Linked DNA regions of Rhodospirillum rubrum ATCC 11170. The protein of the gene in region 1 interacts with the protein of each later gene in a pairwise test. Links are inferred from orthologs where the notes say so. Each region holds a gene or a part of one and is shown on either strand. Other genes may lie near its edges.

Region 1 (7,248 bases):
ATCTTATCCAAAGAGTACCAATTTAGTCCTGATAGCCGAGGGGTCCGCCCGGGCATGTTCCGCATTAACAAGCTCACCGATTACGCCGTCGTCCTTTTGGTCGACATGGCCCGGACCGACAAGGTCAGGGCGGCCCAGCAAATCGCTTGCGATACCGGCGTGCCGTTGCCGACGGTCGCCAAGGTGATGAAGGCCTTGGTGCGCGGCAATCTGGTGATCTCCCAGCGCGGGGCGACGGGGGGCTATGGCCTTGCCCGCCCGGCCTGCGAGATCACGGTGGCCGACATGATCCAGGCGCTGGAGGGGCCGGTAGCTTTGACGGCCTGCGTCGAAACCACCGATGACGCCTGCGGATTGGAAACCCTCTGCCCGATGCATGGTCACTGGAATCGGGTCAACAAGCGGGTTGAAGAGGCCTTGCGCACGGTCAGTCTGGCGGAAATGGCCAGCGGACCGATCGAGGCCTTCGGTCTTCCCTTGGCCGAGCGCCGGGCGGCGCTGGCCCGCAGCCTGTCCTGACGGTCCCCGGACCCGCTCCCTTTGACGTCCGATCTGTGAAAGAAACAGCCATGGTAGCCACACAGAATACGGTTGATACGGTCCGCGAGGCCACCGAGGCCTATAAATACGGCTTCGTCACCGACATCGCGGTCGATATCGCGCCCAAGGGGCTGAACGAGGATATCGTCCGGCTGATTTCGGCCAAGAAAGGCGAACCGGAGTGGATGCTGGAGTGGCGGCTGAAGGCCTTTCGCCATTGGCTGACCCTGACCGAACCCGATTGGGCCAAGGTCAGCTATCCGCCGATCGATTACCAGGATGTCCATTACTACGCCGCCCCCAAGCTGAGCGAGGGGCCCAAAAGCCTCGACGAGGTCGATCCCGAACTGCTTGAAACCTATGCCAAGCTGGGCATTCCGCTGAAGGAGCAGGAGCTGCTGGCCGGGGTGGTGGCGGTTGACGCGGTGTTCGACAGCGTTTCCGTGGCCACCACCTATAAGAAGAAGCTCGGGCAGATGGGGGTGATCTTCTGCTCGATTTCGGAAGCCATCCGCGAGCACCCCGAATTGGTGCGCAAATACCTTGGCTCGGTGGTGCCCTATTCGGACAATTATTTCGCCACCCTGAACTGCGCGGTCTTCACCGATGGCTCGTTCGTCTATGTTCCCAAGGGCCTGCGCTGCCCGATGGAGCTGTCGACCTACTTCCGCATCAACGAGCGCAATACCGGACAGTTCGAGCGCACGCTGATCGTTTGCGACGACGGGGCCTATGTGTCCTATCTGGAAGGCTGCACCGCCCCGCAGCGCGATGAGAACCAGCTTCATGCCGCCGTCGTCGAACTGGTCGCCCTCGATGACGCCCAGATCAAATATTCGACGGTGCAGAACTGGTATCCCGGCGATAAGAACGGCAAGGGCGGCATCTTCAATTTCGTCACCAAGCGCGGCGCCTGCCGGGGCAAGAATTCGAAGATCTCGTGGACCCAGGTGGAGACCGGTTCGGCGGTGACCTGGAAATATCCAAGCTGCATCCTGCAGGGCGATAATTCGATGGGCGAGTTCTATTCGGTCGCCATCACCAACAATGCCCAGCAGGCCGATACCGGCACCAAGATGATCCATATCGGCCGCAACACCCGCTCGCGGATCATCTCCAAAGGCATCGCCGCCGGCCGTTCCGACCAGACCTATCGCGGGTTGGTGCGTATGCTGCCCAAGGCGGAAGGGGCGCGCAATTTCACCCAATGCGACAGCCTGCTGATCGGCGATCGCTGCGGCGCCCATACGGTGCCCTATATCGAAAGCCGCAATCCGACGGCCAAGGTCGAGCACGAGGCGACGACCAGCCGCATCGGCGACGACCAGCTTTTCTATTGTCTGCAGCGCGGCATCGCCGAGGAAGACGCCGTGGCGCTGATCGTCAACGGCTTCTGCAAGGAGGTGCTGCAGACCCTGCCGATGGAATTCGCCGTCGAGGCCCAGAAGCTGGTGAGCATCAGCCTTGAAGGCAGCGTCGGCTAAGCGCCGCCGCGCCGATCGCCCACCCCGATGATGACACTGTCGAAGACCGAAAAGGACCGCGCCATGGCGCTGCTGGAAATCAAGGACCTTCATGCCCGGGTCGAGGACGAAGCCTCCGGTCGGGGCGAGGGCGCCTATCGGGAGATCCTGAAGGGGCTGTCGCTGACCATCAATCCCGGCGAGGTTCATGCCATCATGGGCCCCAATGGCGCGGGCAAGAGCACGCTTTCCAGCGTCATCACTGGCAAGCCCGGGTATGAGATGACGGCGGGCAGCCTGATTTATCAGGGCCGCGATCTTTGCGCCCTGGAACCCCATGAGCGCGCCTGCGAAGGGATCTTCCTGGCCTTCCAATATCCGGTGGAGATCCCCGGGGTCGGCTTCACCACCTTCCTCAAGACCGCGATCAACGCCCGACGCAAGTATTTCGGCCAGGAGGACATCGATGCGATGGACTTCCTCAAGCTGATGAAATCCAAGACCAAGCTGCTGGGCATCGCCGACGACATGATGAAGCGTCCGGTCAATGTCGGTTTCTCGGGCGGCGAGAAGAAGCGGGCCGAGATTTTGCAAATGGCGATGCTCGAACCGACGTTGATGATCCTGGACGAGATGGATTCAGGGCTCGACATCGACGCCCTGCGCATCGCCGCCCAGGGGGTGAACGACATGCGCTCGCCCGATCGCGCCATCTTGTGCATCACCCATTACCAGCGGCTTCTTGATTACATCGTGCCCGATTTCGTCCACGTCCTGGCCGATGGCAAGATCGTCAAGTCCGGGGGCAAGGACCTCGCCCTGGAACTTGAGGAAAAGGGTTACGCCGAATTCGTCGCCCGGGCCGCCTGAGGGGGACCGTGCTCCCGCCCCAGACCGCCAAGACCCAAGGACGCGCACCGATGACATTGCCCCAAACCCAGCCCTTCCTCGATACCCTGGCGCCCGCGTCTTACGCGGACGGGGGGGATGGCGACGGGAAACCCGGCTGGCTTGACGATCTGCGTCAGGCCGGTCTGGACATCTACCGGCGCCAGGGGCTGCCCACGCCGCGGGTGGAGGCCTGGAAGTACACCAATCTGGGTGGGCTGACCAAGATCGCCTTCAAGCCCGAGCCGGCGCCGGTGACCCTGGATCCCGGGCGTCTGCCGCTTGATCGCGTTCTGGCGCTTGACGCCCACAAGCTGGTCTTCGTCAACGGCCGGCTTGATCGGACGCTCTCGGACGCGGGGGATCTTCCGGCCGGGCTGCGGGTCAGCGGCCTTGCCGCGCTGCTGGCCGAGGATCCGGCGCGGATCGAACCGCTGCTGGGCAAGGGCGCGGCCCTTGACGATCTGCCGCTGGCCGCGCTCAACACTGGCATGATCGCCGATGGCATGGTGATCGAGGTCGCCGAGGATGCGGTGATCGAGCGGCCGCTGCATGTGATCGCCGTTTCGGCGGCGCTTGACGGCCCAATGGTGTTCTATCCGCGCCTGCTGGTGGTGGTCGGCGCCCGCGCCCGTCTGGTTCTGGCCGAAAGCCATGTCGGCCTGCCCGATCATCCGGCCTTTTCCAATGGGGTCAGCGAGATCTCGTTGGGCGAGGGCGCCCAGTTGTCCCATTACCGCCTGATCGACGGCGCCGCCGATGGCTATCTGGTTGGCACCACCCTGGTCGAGGTCGGGGTGCGGGCCGGTTATGAAAGTTTCACCCTGGAACTGGGCGGCCGGCTGACCCGCAATGAAATCCGCGTCACCCTGGCCGGCGAAGAGGGGCAGGCTCGGGTCAGCGGCGGTTATGCGGTGCGCGCCGGCCAGCATCTCGACAATACGGTGCTGATTGACCATGCCCAACCGGGCGCCACCTCGCGCCAGTTGTTCAAGGGCGTGCTCGACGAGACCGGCAAGGCGGTGTTCCAGGGCAAGATCCTGGTGCGGCGCGGCGCCCAGAAGACCGATGGCCAGCAATTGCACAAGGCCTTGTTGCTGTCGCGCGGCGCCGAGGTCGATACCAAGCCCGAGCTTGAGATCTATGCCGACGACGTGGTCTGTGGCCACGGCGCCACCGCCGGCGAAATGGACGCCGACCAGCTTTTCTATCTTCAGGCGCGAGGCCTGGACGAGGCGACCGCCCGCGCCCTGCTGGTGGAAGCCTTTCTGGAAGACGTCGTCGGCGAAGTCGGCGATCTGCCGGTGCGCGCGGCGATGATCGCCAAGGTGCGCGATTGGCAGCGCGCCCGTGACGGCGCGGTGTGGAGCGAGTAGGGGGAACGCGATGATGGCGAGCAGCACGGCGGCGCGCGAGCCGCACCCAGGCGACGACAGCCCTTATGACGTGGAGGCGATCCGCGCCGATTTTCCAATCTTCGGCACCCAGGTCCATGGGCAGCCGCTGATCTATCTCGATAGCGGCGCCTCGGCCCAGAAGCCGCGCGCCGTGATCGATGCCATGCGTTTGATGTATGAGGGCGAATACGCCAACGTCCATCGCGGCGCCTATTGGCTGTCGGAGCGGTCGACCACGCGCTACGAGGAAGCCCGCCAGACCGTGCGCGGCTTCATCAACGCCGCCCGGTCGGAGGAGGTGGTCTTCACCATGGGGGCGACCGACGCCATCAATCTGGTCGCCTATAGCTTCGGCCGGGGTCTGCTCCAGGCCGGCGATGAGATCATCATCAGCGCCCTTGAGCACCATTCCAACATCGTGCCCTGGCAGATCCTGCGCGACGAGCGCGGCATCGTGTTGAAGGTCTGCCCGATCACCGATGCCGGCGACCTTGATCTTGGCGCCCTGGAAACGCTGCTTGGCCCGCGCACCAAGCTGGTGGCGATGGCCCATACCTCGAATGTTCTGGGCACCATCTTGCCGGTCGAGACCATCATCAAGATGGCCCATGGCGTTGGCGCCCGGGTGCTGCTTGACGGCTGTCAGGCCGTCGTTCACACCGCCGTCGACGTTCAGGCGCTCGATGTCGATTTCTATGCCTTTTCCGGCCACAAGCTGTATGGCCCGACCGGCATCGGCGTGCTCTACGCCAAGCACGAGTTGCTCGAGGCCATGCCGCCCTTCCGCGGCGGCGGCGACATGATCGCCAGCGTGAGCTTTGAGCACTCGGTCTGGGCCGAGCCGCCGGCCAAATTCGAGGCGGGAACGCCGCCGATCGTCCAGGCGGTCGGGCTGGCCAGCGCCATCGACTATGTCTCGGCCATCGGCCTTGCGCGCATCGCCCGCCACGAGGCCGATCTGCTGAACTATGCCACCCAGAAGATGACGGTCCTTCCCGGGCTGACCATCCATGGCACCTCGACCCGCAAGGCAGCGGTGATCTCGTTCACCATGGATTGCGCCCATCCCCACGATATGGCGACCCTGCTCGATCGCTCGGGCGTGTGCATCCGGGTCGGCCATCATTGCGCCCAGCCGCTGATGGCGCGTCTGGGCGTCAGCGCGACGGCGCGGGCCTCTTTCGCCCTGTACAACACCCGCGCCGATGTCGACGCCTTCGTCAAGGCGCTGGAGAAGGTTCGCGCCTTCTTCGCCTGACCGGGCGCGTGGTTTGGTTTTCGTCTATCCGACCTTAGGAAAAGAGCCCTGACATGATGCCTCCCTATGCCATGCCGGCCGCCATGATGGATCCCCCCGAGGAGGGGGCCATCGCGCATGCCGGATCCCCCCTGGTCGAGGGGATGACCCCGGCGAGCCGTGATGCCGTGATCGACTCACTCCAAGAGATCTATGATCCCGAGATCCCGGTGAATATCTACGACCTCGGTCTTATCTATGAGATCGAGATCGATGACCACGGCGACTGCAAGATCCTGATGACCCTGACCGCCCCGGCCTGTCCGGTGGCGGGGACCCTTCCCGGAGAAACCGCGGAAAAGGTCGCCACCCTTGAAGGGATCGGCCGGGTCGAGGTCAATTTGACCTGGGAACCGCCGTGGACGCCCGAGCGTATGTCCGAGGTCGCCCGCGTCGCCCTCGATATGTTTTAATCCAAGGCTTAGCCGCCAGGAGGTCCCCCATGGCTCTTCCCCCGCCGATCACCTTGACCGAGGCCGCCGTGGCCCGCATCAAGGCCCTGATGGCGCGCGCCGACAAGCCGGTCGCCGGTCTGCGGGTCGGAGTCTCGACCAAGGGTTGTTCGGGGCTTTCCTATAAGATCGACTACGCCGAGGATGGACCGCGCCCCTTCGAAGAGGTGGTCAGCCAGGATGGGGCGACGGTCTTTCTGGAGTCCAACGCCGTGATGTTCCTGATCGGCAGCCAGATGGACTTTAAACAAGACAAGCTGAGCGCCACCTTCTCGTTTGCCAATCCCAACGAGAAGGCGCGCTGCGGCTGCGGCGAGAGCTTTTCCGTTTGACGGGCGCGGGGGCGGCCGTTTGAAGAAGGATAAAGCGCTAGCATAAGGGGCCCGGCGTGATCGATACGACGACGATGATGCTGGTGCTTGGACTGGGCAATCTGCTGTTTGGTCTGACCATGGCCGCCTACCGCCAGCCCGCCGCCGATCATCGGGTGATGCGGCTGTGGATCGCCGCCCAGGTTTTGAAGGGGATCGGCACCCTTCTTGTCACGCTGCGCGGCGAGGTCGGACTGAGTTTGAGCATCTTCGGCGGCAACTCGCTGATCTTCATCGGCTATGGCCTGGAGGTCGCCGCCTATCGCGCCTATGCCAAGCGCCCCAATGCCGATGCCTTGCTGCCCTTGCTGATCGTCGGCTATCTGGTGCTGTTCAATGGCGCGGCGGGGATCACCCCGCCCGATGCGCCCCGCAATCATCTGTTTTTCCTGTCCTCGGCGATGCTCGCCAGTCTGGGCTTTCTAAACTGCTGGTTCTTGCTGCGGGCCAAGCGCCCGCCCTCGCCGGTCAAGACCTTGTTGATCTCCAGCAATGCCCTTCTGGGCTTGGCGGCCGTGGGGCGGGCGGTGGGCAGCCTGCTCGCCGGGCCGCTGTCGCCCTTCGCCAATTCGCCGACCCATCTGGTGGTCTATGGTTTGGCCTATGCCTTCATGATCACCAACGGCTTTGGCTTTCTTCTGTTGGTCAAGGAGGATACCGACGCCGCCTTGCGACGGCTGGCCGATACGGACCAGATGACCGGTCTGGCCAACCGCCGGCACTTCCTGACGGCAAGCCAGGAGGCCTGGAAACTGGCCGGGCGGCTGGGGCGGCCGACGGCGCTGATGATGTTCGATGTCGATCATTTCAAGCAGGTCAACGATAGTCAGGGTCATGCCG
Region 2 (7,149 bases), 360 kb from region 1 along the record:
GGCCGGCGTCTCGCTGGGCTCGGTCGCCCTGTGCCTCGCCCTGGTGCTGGCGATGGGGATCGCCGTGGGCGGCGCCGCCGGGGTCCTGGGCGGGCGCGCCGATCAGGCGATCATGCGCGTCACCGATGTCTTCCTGACCTTTCCCACCCTGGTGCTGTCGTTGTTCATGGTTGGCGTGCTGGGCAGCGGGCTGACCAATGTCATCATCGCCATCGCCTTGTCCCATTGGGCTTGGTACGCCCGCATCGTGCGCGGCATCGTTTTGTCGCTGCGCGAGCGCGATTTCATCCTGGCGGCGCGGCTGTCGGGGGCGGGGCGGGTCTCGATCTTCGTCGAGCATCTGCTGCCCGCCACCGCCTCGCAGCTTCTGGTGCTGGCCAGTCTCGATATCGGCCACATGATGCTCCATGTCGCCGGCCTGTCGTTCCTGGGATTGGGGGTCGCCCCGCCGATGGCCGAATGGGGGGTGATGATCAACGACGCCCGCCAGTTCGTCTGGACCCAGCCGATGCTGATGGTCTGGCCCGGAGTGGCGCTTTTCGTCAGCGTCATGACCTTCAACCTGCTTGGGGACGCCCTGCGCGATCGTCTTGATCCGCACCTCTGCGCGGAGCATGGACATTGAGAAACGATGGTCTGAGGATCGAGGGTCTGACGATCGCCACCCTCGGCGCCCATCCCCTGATGCTGGTGGAGGGGGTCGGCCTCGAGGTGCGGCGCGGTCGGATCCTCGCCCTGGTCGGGGCCAGCGGCTCGGGCAAATCGCTGACCTGCGCCGGGGCGCTCGACGTGTTGCCGGCCGGTGTGCGCCGCCTGTCGGGCAGGGTGCTGCTTGATGGCGAGGAGCAGGCTTTGGCCGGCCTCAAGGGCCGCCATGTGGCCTCGATCATGCAAAACCCGCGCAGCGCCTTCAATCCGGTGCGGACCATGCGCGCTCACGGCGTTGAAACCCTGAAGGCGCTGGGACGCCATGACCGGCGCTCCGAGGCGGTTCTTCTTCAAGCGCTTGAGGGGGTTGGCCTGGAAGATCCCGGGCGGGTTCTTGGGCTGCACGCCTTCGAGATGAGCGGCGGCATGCTTCAGCGCATGATGATCGCCCTGGCTTTGCTGACCGAGGCGCCGTTTCTGTTCGCCGACGAGCCGACCACCGATCTTGATCTGGTCGTGCAGGCCCGGGTGCTGTCCTTGCTCGAAGGGGTGGTCGCCGAGCGCGGCCTTGGCCTGCTGATCGTCACCCACGACATGGGCGTCGTCGCCCGGCTGGCCGATGATGTGGCGGTGATGGCCCAGGGACGCATCGTCGAGAGCGGGCCGGTCGGCGAGATCTTCCACCGGCCCCGTCACGACGCCACCCGGGCCCTGGTCGCGGCCCATCTGTCGCTTTATGGCCTGGAGGGCGTAGCGTGAGTCCTTTGTTGACGGCCAGGGCGGCCAGCAAAAGCTATCGGACGGTCTCGTTGGTTGGTCGATCGCCGGCGAAGACGGTGCTGAGCGAGGCGACGGTAACCCTGTCGGAGGGCGAGACCGTGGCCCTGCTCGGGCGCAGCGGTTCGGGGAAAAGCACCCTGGCCCGTCTGCTGCTTGGCCTGGAAAAGCCCGATCACGGCACGATCGCCTTTCGCGGCCGGCCGCTTGGCGGCTTTTCGCGCGCCGAGTGGCGGGCCTTTCGCGGCGCGGTTCAAATGGTGTTTCAAGATAGCCTGGGGGCGGTCAATCCCCGCCACCGGGTGGGGCGGATCATCGGCGAGCCGTTGCGCCATTTAACGACGCTTGATGACGCCGGGCGCGCCGCCCGCCGGGACGCCTTATTGCGTCAGGTCGGTCTGACGCCCGAGGATGCCGATAAACTGCCGCAGCAGATGAGCGGTGGCCAGTTGCAAAGGGTTTGCATCGCCCGGGCCCTGGCGCCCGGACCCCGCTTGCTGGTGCTCGACGAGGCGGTCTCGAACCTTGATCTGATGCTGCAGATCCAGATGATCGATTTGCTCAAGGATCTCCAGCGCCAAACCGGGATGGCTTATCTGTTCGTCACCCACGACCTGCGGCTGGTCGAACGCTTTTGCCAGCGGGTGATCGTGCTTGACGAGGGGAAGATCGTTGAGGAGGCCCCGGTGACCGGGGCTCAGCGCTTTGAGCATCCGGCCTCGCGGGCGCTTCAGCGGGCTATTTTGCCGGCCCGTCCGGCGGCCGCCTCAGTGGGCGATGACGAGGGGGGACGGCGCTCGGCGACCCGGTGAGGCGAGGGGCGGGGAGGGGGGCTAGGTGGCGCCCCCCTTCCTGTTAGGCGCGGCGCGTCAGACGGCGGGTTCGGCGACCGGCGTCGGCTTGCGGTTCAAGCGGTAGATGACGAGGTTGAGGAAGGCGGCGAAGCTGACCCACAGCGCATAGGGGATCAGCAGATAGCCCGCCAGAGGATGGATCGGCAGGAAGGCCAGGATCAGTTCGATCACCGAGATCCACAGGAAGCTGACCTCCAGCAGGGCGAGATCGATGCGCTTGGCGCCGAAGAACAGCCCCGACCACAGGAAGTTCATGACCAACTGCACGCCGAAGATGGTCATCGGCAGGATCATGGTCTCGCTGAAGGGCGCCGTCATCCACACCAGCCAGCCGGCGACGGCGATCATGATGTAGAGAATGCCCCAAACCGGCCCGAAAACCTTGTCGGGCGGGTTCCACGAGGGTTTGCGGATGGTCTGATACCACTTTCCGGGGCGGAAGAAGGCGCCGGACAGCGCGGTGAGCATGCAAATACCGATGAAGACGGCGAGGGTGATGGCGGAATTCTGATCCATGGTTCGTTTCCGTTTGGTTGGCGCCTGATGGACGGTGGGGCAACCGCCCGAAGTTTGGCCCATCATAACGGCTTTTCCACAGAAGAGATGCGGTCTTTACACTTTTCGCGGGCGGAAATCCGACGAACAGGTCAAAGACCGTGTGCCAGACCGTCCTCAACGCGGATGTTTTGGCCGGTGATATGGGCCGCCCCTTCGGAGCGCGGGAAGGCGACGGTCTGGGCGATCTCGTCGGTCCGGTCCTAGCGGCCAAGCGGTATCTGGGGACGAATCGAGTCGTCTTCGGGGACGGCCGCCGAGGTTGGAAACAACGGATCGCGATCGACGGCGCCATAGCCGGAGAGCGTGTGACAACCGCCCCGCTGCCCCGCCGATCGGTGCGGGAAAAGCCCTGGGGCCGACCCTGTCGGCTTTCCGACAAAGTACGGCGCCTGCCCGGGATGTCACGCAAATGTCGGAAAGGCGCCAGGGGAGGAAATTGGGATATCAAAGCTAAATCAAAGCTTTAAATAAATGGCACGGTGATTGCTTAAGGAAAGGCACCCTTGATCTTCTCCCGGAAAGGAGGGTGCTGCCGATGATGACATGGACCGAGAGTGCCGCCGCCGCCGTGCGTAAGGTGGTTGGCCGATCCCCCGAAGCCGCCACGGGCCTTCGCCTGATGGTCTCGACCGGCGGCTGCGCCGGCGTCGTCTACCGCATGGGTCTGGAGGCCCGGGCCCAGGACGACGACGCCGTGATCGATCTGGGCGAGGCCAAGGTCTTCGTCGATCCGCAAAGCTTGCCTTTGCTGGATGGCGCCCGGGTCGATTTCGTCGACAGCGGCACCGCGTCGGGCTTCGTCTTCGACAACCCCAATGCGCTCAACACCTGCAGCTGCGGCAAGTCGTTTTCCGCCGCGACCTGTTGAGCGGCCTCCGGGCTTTTCCCCCGTCTTTATTTTTTTAGGAGTGATGCCATGTCCCAGCAGGCGTTTGAAGCCAAGGTGGCCGAAGTCCTGGAAACGGTGATCCGGCCGCGTCTGCGCCGCGATAATGGCGATATCGAGTTGGTGCGCATCGAAGATCACAAGATCTTCGTCACGCTGACCGGCGCCTGTGTCGGCTGCCAGCTTTCCAGCATCACGCTGTCGGGGATCCAGCAAAAGCTGATGGAGGCCGTGGGCCGCCCGGTGCGGGTCATCCCCGCCCATGCCGTGCCCTGGGCCGGTCAGCCCCCGGTCAAAGCCGCCGCTGCCGCCACCGCGGCCTTGGCCTGAGGCGGACGGGCGGGGAGGATCGGAAGATGGATTGGTCATCGGTCATCGTCAACGATACCACGCTGCGCGACGGCGAGCAGACCGCCGGGGTGATCTTCACCCTGGGCGAAAAGGTGGCGATCGCCAAGGCCCTGGAGCGCGCCGGCGTGCCCGAGATGGAAGTCGGCATCCCGGCCATGGGGCCCGAGGAGCAGGAGTCGATCCGCGCCGTCGTCGCCCAATGCGAGGCCAGCCGGCCGATCGCCTGGTGCCGCATGCATATGACCGACCTTGACGCGGCGGCGGCCTGCGGCGTCGATATGGTCAATCTGTCGATCCCGGTTTCCGACCAGCAGATCAAGGGCAAGCTGGGCCGCGATCGCGGCTGGGTGCTCGCCCATCTGGAGACCATGATCAAGACCGCCCTGGAAAAGGGGCTGGAGGTCGCCCTGGGCGGCGAGGATTCCAGCCGCGCCGATCCCGAGTTCCTGCTTCGGGTGATCGAACGCGCCGAAGCCAGCGGCGCCCGGCGCTTCCGCTTCGCCGATACCCTGGGGATCATGGATCCCTTCACCACCTTGCAGATGTTCAAGCGCCTGCGCGCCGCCAGCGGCCTGGAACTGGAAATCCATGCCCACGATGATCTGGGGCTGGCGACGGCGAATTCCCTGGGCGCCGTGCTTGGCGGGGCCACCCATGTTTCGACCACCGTCAATGGCCTGGGCGAGCGGGCCGGCAACGCCCCCCTTGAAGAGGTGGTGATGGCCTGCCGCAATCTGTATGGCCGCCATACCGGCATCGCGCCGATGGCCCTGGCGGCGGTCTCCAAACTGGTGGCCGAGGCCTCGGGGCGGCCGGTTCCGGCGAACAAGCCGATCGTCGGCGAGGCGATCTTCACCCATGAATCGGGGATCCATGTCAGCGGCCTGCTGCGCGATCCCAAGAATTACGAGGCGTTGTCCCCCGCCGATCTCGGGCGTTGCCATCGTCTGGTTCTGGGCAAGCATTCGGGCGTCGCCAGCATCGTTCACGCCTGCAACGCCCTGGGGCTGGCCCCCGGAGAGGCCCAGGCGCGGGCCATGCTGGCGCGCGTCCGCCTCCATGCCGGGGCGACCAAGCGCCCGCCGACGGACGCCGATCTGCGCCGCTTCTTCGACGAAACCCGCTCGGTGGCCGAGGCCATCGAAACCCTTGATTTCAGCCGCCCGCCCCAGGCGGCGAGCTGACCCGCGCAAAGGGACGCCCCGTGATGAGCCGCTTTCTCGAAGATCTGCGGAGTCTGTCGAGCGCCGAGGAGTTTTTCAGCTTCCTCGGAGTCGAATTTAACCCGAAGGTTGTTCAGGTGAACCGTTTACACATCCTGAAGAAGTATCAGACCTACTTGAAGGCGTGCGACGCCGAGGAAAACGGCGAAAGCGTGTCGCGCGAGACCCACAAACGCTGCCTGGAACGGGCTTACGCCGACTTCCTGACCTCGGACGCCCGCTCGGAAAAGCTGTTCAAGGTCTTCCAGAGCGAGGCCGGCAAGGCCTTCGTCGGCCTCGATGCCATCCTGCCGCTGGCGGCGGCGGAGCGTTCTGAGTCGAAAGTTAATTCCAGCGCCGAGGCTTAGACACGTTCTTAGAGCGGGTCTGGATTGCTGCAGTTTATTAGAGAAATTTGCTGCATCGCAAAAACCAAATATAGTATGATTCTTCCGTTATGTGTCCGTCCCTCGAAAGATTAGGACGCCAAAAACGGAAGTTCGGCGGGATAACCCGCAGAGGACTTTTCCGCTCCCCCACCGGGAGCCCCGCGACGGAGGAAACCATGCATATCGTTGTCTGCATCAAGCAGGTTCCCGACAGCGCGCAAATCCGGGTGCATCCGGTGACCAACACCATCATGCGCCAGGGCGTGCCGACCATCATCAACCCCTATGATCTTTTCGCCCTTGAAGAGGCCCTGCGGCTTCGTGACAAAATGGGTGGCAAGGTGACCGTTCTGACCATGGGTCCGCCCATGGCCGATGAAAGCTTGCGCAAGGCCTTAGGGCTAGGCGCCGATGCCGCCGTGCTGTTGACCGACCGTTTCTTCGCCGGGTCCGATACCCTGGCCACCTCCTATGCCCTGGCCGCCGGGATCCGCAAGATCGGCGAGGAGGAGCCCGTCGATATCGTCTTCACCGGCAAGCAGACGATCGACGGCGATACCGCCCAGGTCGGGCCGGGGATCGCCAAGCGGCTGGGTCTTAACCAGTTGACCTATGTGGCGGCCATCCGCTCGCTCGATCTGGAAAACCGCTCGATCGTCGTCGAACGCCGGGCCGAGGGCGGCGTGCAGGTGCTAAGCACCGGGCTGCCTTGCCTGATCACCATGCTTGAAGGCACGAACACCCTGCGCCGCGGCGCCATGGACGACATGTTCCGCGCCTCGCGCGCCACCATCGCCACCTGGTCGGCCCAACAGGCCGGCGTCGATGATATCGCGCTGTGCGGTTTGCGTGGCTCGCCGACGGTGGTGAAGAAGGTCTTCGCGCCGCAACCGCGCAAGGAAAAGGCCAAGATGGTCGAGACCGCCGGCAAGTCCGATGCCGAGATCGCCCAGGCCACCCTGGATACCCTGTTTTCCGCCAATCCGAAGCTGGAGACCGACCTCCGTAAGCTGGCCGCGGCGTCGTAATACGGAGGAGCGAGAGATGAGCGAAGAGAAGAAGCCCGCCCCGGCGGCGGCCGGCCGTGGCGCCGCCAAAAAAGAGCTGTCCGAGCATTTCAAGACCTATAAGGACGTCTGGGTTTTCATCGAGATGGAGCGTGGCAAGGTCCACACCGTGTCGTGGGAACTGCTGGGCGAGGGCCGCAAGCTGGCCGACAAGCTGGGCGTGCAACTGGCCGCGGTGATCCTGGGCCCGCCCGGCAATGATCTTAAGCAGGCGATCAGCGACGCCTGGAGCTATGGCGCCGATCTCGCCTATGTGGTGTCCGAGCCGCTGCTCAAGGATTATCGCAACGAGCCCTATTCGAAGGCGCTGACCGATCTGGTCAACACCCATAAGCCCGAGATCTTGTTGCTGGGGGCGAGCACGCTCGGCCGCGATCTGGCCGGCTCGGTGGCGACCACCCTCAAGACCGGTCTGAC

Evidence for each region. Proteins that work in one complex are often made in the same cells at the same time.
Region 2: the proteins of sufC (region 1) and RRU_RS11755 interact in binary tests that used the Escherichia coli proteins (3 or more experiments, as listed by UniProt). The link is inferred for Rhodospirillum rubrum ATCC 11170 from one-to-one orthologs.

What each region holds. Positions count from the first base shown.
Region 1 is NC_007643.1:2,986,995-2,994,242, reverse strand. What follows is about bases 1,091-3,962. They hold sufC (Fe-S cluster assembly ATPase SufC), read left to right. Parts: upstream 1,091-2,051; coding sequence 2,052-2,873; downstream 2,874-3,962. Other genes in these bases: sufD (Fe-S cluster assembly protein SufD), read left to right, coding at 2,924-3,962; sufB (Fe-S cluster assembly protein SufB), read left to right, coding at 1,091-2,024. In the rest of the region: RRU_RS13300 (SUF system Fe-S cluster assembly regulator), read left to right, coding at 55-519; more of sufB, read left to right, coding at 570-1,090; more of sufD, read left to right, coding at 3,963-4,267; RRU_RS13280 (aminotransferase class V-fold PLP-dependent enzyme), read left to right, coding at 4,278-5,546; RRU_RS13275 (SUF system Fe-S cluster assembly protein), read left to right, coding at 5,600-5,998; RRU_RS13270 (HesB/IscA family protein), read left to right, coding at 6,028-6,369; RRU_RS13265 (GGDEF domain-containing protein), read left to right, coding at 6,426-7,248. UniProt on the Escherichia coli protein: Has low ATPase activity. The SufBCD complex acts synergistically with SufE to stimulate the cysteine desulfurase activity of SufS. The SufBCD complex contributes to the assembly or repair of oxygen-labile iron-sulfur clusters under oxidative stress.
Region 2 is NC_007643.1:2,627,208-2,634,356, reverse strand. Bases 2,266-5,038 are described here. They hold RRU_RS11755 (HesB/IscA family protein), read left to right. Parts: upstream 2,266-3,372; coding sequence 3,373-3,705; downstream 3,706-5,038. Other genes in these bases: nifV (homocitrate synthase), read left to right, coding at 4,080-5,038; RRU_RS11750 (NifU family protein), read left to right, coding at 3,754-4,053; RRU_RS11760 (TspO/MBR family protein), read right to left, coding at 2,295-2,795. Outside these bases: nickel ABC transporter permease subunit NikC, read left to right, coding at 1-625; RRU_RS11770 (nickel import ATP-binding protein NikD), read left to right, coding at 622-1,407; nickel import ATP-binding protein NikE, read left to right, coding at 1,404-2,237; more of nifV, read left to right, coding at 5,039-5,258; nitrogenase-stabilizing/protective protein NifW, read left to right, coding at 5,282-5,644; RRU_RS11735 (electron transfer flavoprotein subunit beta/FixA family protein), read left to right, coding at 5,842-6,693; RRU_RS11730 (electron transfer flavoprotein subunit alpha/FixB family protein), read left to right, coding at 6,710-7,149. UniProt on the Escherichia coli protein: Member of gene cluster sufABCDSE that mediates iron-sulfur cluster assembly under oxidative stress and iron limitation conditions.